Regions from separate parts of the Shinella sp. WSC3-e genome, predicted to be linked through region 2. Evidence: riboswitches for the same ligand, from Rfam matches in the RefSeq annotation. Region 2 holds a riboswitch; the other holds the start of a gene.
What was found. A riboswitch is a leader RNA that binds a small molecule or an ion and turns the genes downstream of it on or off. The one in region 2 is predicted to bind S-adenosylmethionine.
Positions count from the first base shown of each region.

Region 1: linked by a shared signal. The riboswitch ahead of AABF56_RS21285 (O-succinylhomoserine sulfhydrylase) and the one ahead of metA (homoserine O-acetyltransferase MetA) in region 2 are both predicted to bind S-adenosylmethionine.

Region 1 covers NZ_OZ000530.1:4,342,124-4,345,524, forward strand. Annotated here, with positions in the region: gene apaG (Co2+/Mg2+ efflux protein ApaG) at 1-336, opposite strand, end outside; gene AABF56_RS21285 (O-succinylhomoserine sulfhydrylase) at 463-1,647, opposite strand; SAM riboswitch at 1,691-1,769, opposite strand; gene AABF56_RS21290 (2'-deoxycytidine 5'-triphosphate deaminase) at 1,932-3,041, shown strand; gene AABF56_RS21295 (ABC transporter ATP-binding protein) at 3,192-3,401, shown strand, end outside.
Region 2 covers NZ_OZ000530.1:3,615,030-3,618,430, reverse strand. Annotated here, with positions in the region: gene AABF56_RS17880 (ABC-F family ATP-binding cassette domain-containing protein) at 1-1,248, shown strand, start outside; gene AABF56_RS17875 (hypothetical protein) at 1,378-1,623, shown strand; SAM riboswitch at 1,724-1,801, shown strand; gene metA (homoserine O-acetyltransferase MetA) at 1,862-2,785, shown strand; gene AABF56_RS17865 (GNAT family N-acetyltransferase) at 2,789-3,241, shown strand; gene AABF56_RS17860 (aldose epimerase family protein) at 3,336-3,401, shown strand, end outside.

The DNA.
Region 1 (3,401 bases), 730 kb from region 2:
ATCGAACGCCTCGCCGTTTTCCGCTTCCATGCGATAGCGGCCGAACATGATGCCCGAGGGTGTTTCGAGCGGGCAGCCGGAGGAATATTCGTAGGTGTCGCCGGGACGCAGCACCGGCTGTTCGCCGATCACGCCATGGCCGTTCACCTCGTCGACCTGGCCGTTCTGGTCGGTAATGTGCCAGTAGCGTGTCATCAGCCGCACGGCGACGTCGGAATGGTTCGCGATGACCACCCGGTATCCCCACACATAGCGGCTGTCGTCGGGATCGGACTGGTCGGCCAGATAGTACGGCTCTACGGTCACTTCGATGTCGCGGGTCAGCGCACGATACATGGGCAAGCCTTGAACTGATTAGCTTCTGCTATTCTACACGAATGTGGTTTCGTCAAGGATAAGCAAAGAAAGCACCGGCCTCCTCGGCCGGTGCTTCCGCATTTGTCCAGCGATGGGGCGAAGGGCTCAGGCCTTGATCCTGGAGAGCGCGCGGGCAAAATCCTCGATGAGGTCTTCGCTGTCCTCGATGCCGGCCGAAAAGCGTACGGTGCCGGCCGAAATGCCGAGCTCGGCGCGTGCCTCGTCCGTCAGGTTCTTGTGCGTCGTCGTTGCCGGATGGGTGATGAGGCTCTTGGCATCGCCGAGATTGTTGGAGATCTTCACGACCTCAAGCGCATCCTGCAGCGCAAAAGCCGCATCCTTGCCGCCCTTCAGCTCGAAGCAGACGAGCGTCGAGCCGCCCGACATCTGCTTGGCGATGATATCGGCCTGCGGATGGTCCTTGCGACCCGGATAGATCACGCGGGCGACCTCCGTCCGGTCGGCGAGGAAGTCCGCGATGCGGCTGGCATTCTCCGTCTGCTGCTTGACGCGCAGCGGCAGCGTCTCGATGCCCTTCAGCAGCGTCCAGGCGTTGAATGGCGACATGGCCGGGCCCGTGTGGCGGAAATAGTCGTGCAGGTTCTCGTCGATCCACGCCTTGTCCGACAGCACCACGCCGCCGAGGCAGCGGCCCTGGCCGTCGATATGCTTGGTGGCCGAATAGACGACGACATGCGCGCCGAGCTCCAGCGGCTTCTGGAAGAGCGGCGTCGCGAAGACGTTGTCGACGACGACCTTGGCGCCGATCTGGTTGGCGAGGCGTGCGACGCCGGCGATGTCGACCACTTCCAGCGTCGGGTTTGTCGGGCTTTCGAGGAAGAAGACCTTGGTGTTCTTCCGGATCGCTTTTTCCCAGTTGGAGAGGTCGCGGCCGTCGATCAGCGTGCATTCGATGCCGTATTTCGGCGCGAGCGTCTCGACCACCCAGCGGCAGGAGCCGAAGAGCGCGCGGGCGGCGACGATATGGTCGCCGGCCTTGAGCTGGCAGAGGATCGCGGCGGAGACGGCGGCCATGCCGGATGCGGTGGCGCGCGCATCCTCGGCGCCTTCCAGCATGCACATGCGCTTTTCGAACATGTCGTTGGTCGGGCTGCCGTAGCGGGCATAGATGAAGCCATCCGTCTCGCCCTTGAAGCGGGCTTCGGCCGCCGCCGAGGTGTCGTAGACGAAGCCTTGCGTCAGGAAGATAGCTTCGGCGGTTTCGCCGTGCTGGGAGCGGGTGGTTCCGCCGTGAACGAGTTGGGTGGCGGGGCGCCAGGACTTGCTCATGTGATCGTCGCCTTCAAACAAAAAAACCGGCCGCAAAAGCAGGCCGGTTTCGAACCCGGCCTTTTTAGCTACTTGTTTTACGTGGCTGCAAGCCGGCCGGCCAAATCACCACGGGATAATCTGCTAATACTGCGCCCCCGCGCTTGCGTCAATTGGCGGCTTTTGGTTTTGTGCGGGCCTTCCGGGTATTGTTCCGAAACGTGGGCATCGGTTTTCGGAAGAAGCGATACGAAAAGCAGACGGCCGGACCATCCGGCCCGCTGCTCTGACGGGACGGTGTGACGATGGGTGGTTCTGCGACACGCAGCACGGGCATTCTGGCGGACAACGCCATTCGCGGCCTGTTCGACAGCGGCAGGCTGGCGAGCGAGACGGTGCTGGATGACGACCAGATCCAGCCGGCGAGCCTCGACCTGCGGCTCGGTGCGAAAGCCTTCCGTGTGCGGGCAAGCTTCCTTCCGGGGCCGTCCCACCTCGTTGCCGACAAGCTCGACCGCCTGCAGCTGCACGTCATCGACCTCACGCAGGGCGCGGTGCTGGAGACGGGCTGCGTCTACATCGTGCCGCTGATGGAGAGCCTGGACCTGCCGGCGGAGCTGGCGGCGTCGGCCAACCCGAAGAGCTCCACCGGCCGCCTGGATATCTTCACCCGCGTCATCACCGATCGTGCGCAGGAGTTCGACAAGATCCCCGCCGGCTATTCCGGCCCGCTCTATCTCGAAATCTCGCCGCGCACCTTCCCGATCGTCGTGCGCCGCGGCTCGCGCCTGTCGCAAATCCGTTTCCGCAAGGGCAATGCCCTGCTCGGCGAAGGCGAACTGCTCGCCCTCCACGGCACGGATACGCTCGTCGCCAGCGAGACGCCGAACGTCTCCGGCGGCGGCATCGCGCTTTCCATCGACCTCAAGGGCACCGGCCCGGACGGGCTGATCGGCTATCGCGGCAAGCACCACACCTCCGTCGTCGATGTCGACCGCAAGAACCAGCACGACATCTTCGATTTCTGGGAGCCGCTGTTCAGCCGCGGCCGCAACGAACTGATCCTCGATCCCGACGAGTTCTATATCCTCGTCTCCCGCGAGGCCGTGCACGTCCCGCCGCTCTATGCCGCCGAGATGACGCCCTTCGATCCGCTCGTCGGCGAGTTCCGCGTGCACTATGCCGGCTTTTTCGATCCCGGCTTCGGCCATGCCCCGGCCGGCGGCTCCGGCAGCCGCGCCGTCCTGGAGGTGCGCAGCCACGAGGTGCCCTTCATCCTCGAGCACGGCCAGATCGTCGGCCGCCTCGTCTACGAGCACATGCTCGCCGCACCCGAGGGTCTCTACGGCTCCGGCCTTGGCTCCAACTATCAGGCACAGGGCCTGAAGCTGTCGAAACATTTCCGCGCCGGATGACACCGCTCCCGCAAGGGCGTGCGGCGGCTGCATCGCGACCGGTTCCCTGTTCATTTTCCGCTTTACAAATGAAGTTAAACGTTTTTATTATGATATAAACGTTTAACAAGGGCTGAGAGCCCGGACGTTTCGCCGACAGGGAGGACGTCGTTGGCATCGATCCGCATCGAGAATCTCCGCAAGGGTTTTGGCGCTCTGGAGGTGCTGAAAGGCATCGACCTCGATATCGCCGATGGTGAATTCGTCTGCTTCCTCGGCCCTTCCGGCTGCGGCAAGAGCACGCTGCTGCGCTCCATCGCCGGCCTGGAGGAACTGGACGGCGGCGCCATCCGCCTCGGCGACCGCGACATCACCCATGTG
Region 2 (3,401 bases):
TCGCGGCGGCTCAACCGCGGCTTCGGCCATTTCGAGGCTTGGCGCGACGAGGTGCTGGAGGCCGAGGAGCTGGAGCAGCACAAGCTCGGCAAGGCGATCGAGCGCGAGGAGCACTGGCTGCGTTACGGCGTCACCGCCCGCCGCAAGCGCAACATGCGCCGCCTCGGCGCACTGCATGATCTGCGCGCCCGCTATCGCGGCCACAAGGGGCCGCAGGGCAGCGTGCAGGCCAGCGCCTCGGATGCGCAGGAATCGGGAAAACTGGTCATCGAGGCGGAGAAGATCACCAAGGCCTACGGCGAGCGCAGCATCGTTGCGCCGTTCTCGATCCGCGTCCACCGCGGCGATTGCATCGGCCTTGTCGGCCCGAACGGCGCCGGAAAGACGACGCTGCTCAAGATGCTGACCGGGCAGCTGGCGCCCGACAGCGGCACCGTCAAGCTCGGCACGAACCTGGAGATCGCCACGCTCGACCAGCGCCGCGAGGACCTCAACCTCGACGACACGCTCGCCCATTACCTCACCGACGGGCGCGGCGAGACGTTGCTCGTCAACGGCGAGCAGCGGCACGTCACCGGCTACATGAAGGAGTTCCTGTTCCAGCCCGAGCAGGCCCGCACGCCGATCCGCAACCTCTCGGGTGGCGAGCGCGCCCGCCTGATGCTGGCGCGCATCCTGTCGCGGCCGACGAACCTCCTCATCCTCGACGAGCCGACCAACGACCTCGACATCGAGACGCTTGACCTCCTGCAGGAGATCGTCGCGGGCTTTGCCGGAACCGTGCTGCTCGTCAGCCACGACCGCGACTTCCTCGACCGCACCGTCACCTCGACCATCGCGCCCGCCGACCCGGAAAACCCCGATGGTCGCTGGATCGAATATGCCGGCGGCTATTCCGACATGATGGCGCAGCGCCGCGGCGCGATCGAGGAGAAGCGCAAGGCGGAAAAGGCCGAGAAGGCGAAGGCGGCCGAAACGTCCGCTGCGGTCCCGGCGGAGAACAAAGGCAAGGCGAAGCTCTCCTACAAGCAGAAGTTCGCGCTGGAGAACCTGCCGAAGGAAATGGAGAAGGTGGAGAAGGAGATCGCCGTCCGCGAGGCGAAGATGGCCGATCCCGCCCTCTTCACCAAGGATCCCGCCACCTTCAACAGGCTGGCGGCGGAGATGGAAAAGCTGCGCCATTCCCTGACGGCGATGGAAGAGGAATGGTTGGAACTGGAGATGCTGCGCGAGGAACTGGAAGGCTGAAAAGCCCGAGGGCGCGGGGTTTCAGCGGGTGTTCCATCCGAAACAGCGCCGCGCCCGGCAATATGGGACAGTCTGATCACTGGATGAGAGGAGCTCATCCTGTAACCCGGAAGAGATCAGGAGAGTCCCATGCGCAAGTTCGTCATTTCCGCCGTCGTCGCCGTCGTCGCCGCTGTTTCCTTCGCCGCCCCGTCCCAGGCCGGCTATTACGGTTATGGCCACAAGAGCTACGGCTGGAAGAGCTACGGCCACGGCCATCACGGCTACAAGAAGCATTACCGTGTCAAGCGCCACCATGGTCACTACGGCCATCGTTGGGGCGGCCATTGGGGCGGCAAGGTGTACTACAAGAAGCGCTACTACAGCTACTACTGAGCAGCCGTCTTCCTTCAGGAAGCAAGGCCCGGATGCCTGTCGCATCCGGGCCTTGCCCGTTTCCGGCAGTGGATTGATTCGTGGCGCAAGGAGCGCTATTTAAATCGCTCGTGGTGATTTGGCCGGCCGGCTTGCAGCCACGTTAAACAAGTCGCTAAAGGGCCGCGCGAGGAAAAACCTTCCGTGGACCGGTTGCGACACTGTTGCGGCCGGTTTTGTTTTTTCGATCGAGTGAGACATGCCCATCAAGATTCCCGATACGCTTCCCGCCTTCGAAACCCTCGTTCACGAGGGCGTGCGGGTGATGACCGAGACGGTGGCGATCCGGCAGGACATCCGCCCCTTGCAGATCGGGTTGCTCAACCTCATGCCGAACAAGATCAAGACGGAAGTGCAGATGGCCCGCCTCGTCGGCGCCTCGCCGCTGCAGGTCGAGCTGTCGCTGGTGCGCGTCGGCGGCCACCGCGCGAAGAACACGTCGGAAGAGCACCTGCTCGCCTTCTACGATACGTGGGAGGAGGTGCGGCACCGCAAGTTCGACGGTTTCATCATCACCGGCGCGCCTGTCGAGACGCTCGACTACGAGGACGTCACCTATTGGGACGAGATGAAGCAGATCCTCGACTGGACCGAGACCAACGTGCATTCGACGCTGAATGTCTGCTGGGGCGCGATGGCGGCGATCTACCATTTCCACGGCGTGCCGAAGCACACGCTGGAGGAAAAGGCCTTCGGCGTCTACCGCCATCACAACCGCAAGCCTTCGTCGGTCTACCTCAACGGGTTCTCCGACAATTTCGAGGTGCCGGTCTCGCGCTGGACGGAGATCCGCATCGAGGACATCCGGGCCGTGCCGGAACTCGACATCCTGCTCGATTCCGACGAGACCGGCGTCTGCCTCGTGCAGGAGAAGGCCGGCAACCGCCTCTATATCTTCAACCACGTGGAATATGATTCCACCTCGCTTGCCGACGAATATTTCCGCGATGTCTCGGCCGGCGTGCCGATCAAGCTGCCGAAGAACTATTTCCCGCACAACGATCCGTCGCTGCCGCCGCAGAACCGCTGGCGCGGCCATGCGCATCTGCTCTTCGGCAACTGGATCAACGAGATCTACCAGACCACGCCCTACGATCTGGAAAAGATCGGAACAGGAGCCTGACCCGTGAGCCGTGTCGTCATTCGCCCGCTGCATGAAGATGATGAAGGCGAATGGCGCCGCCTGTGGACCGCCTATCTCGCCTTCTACGAGACGGTGCTGCCGGAGGAGGTCTATGCCACCACCTTCGCCCGGCTGACGGGCGAGGCCGCGGAAGGCGAATATCGCGGCCTCCTCGCCACGCTCGACGGCAAGCCCGTCGGCCTTGCGCACTACCTCTTCCACCGTTCCTGCTGGACGATCGGCAATGTCTGCTACCTGCAGGATCTCTTTGCCGATCCCGACGTGCGCGGTTCCGGCATCGGCCGGGCGCTGATCGAGGGCGTCTATGCCAAGGCGAGGGAGGCGGGCGCGCCGGAGGTCTACTGGATGACGCAGGCGTTCAACGCGACGGCGCGCCGGCTCTACGACCGCATCGCCGACGAGACCCCCTTCATCATCTACCAGAAATCCTTCTGAGTTCGGATTTCGAAAAAGTATGACTTTTCCTGTTGCGAGTGACGAGGAATTGCAGCAGGTTGCCCGGAAAGATCGGCCGACGGAGGAGTGGAGCGTGGGTGCGGAAAATGAAGTGTTCGGCCGTCTGGGGACCGGCGAAGCGGTCGAGCGCGTCACGATC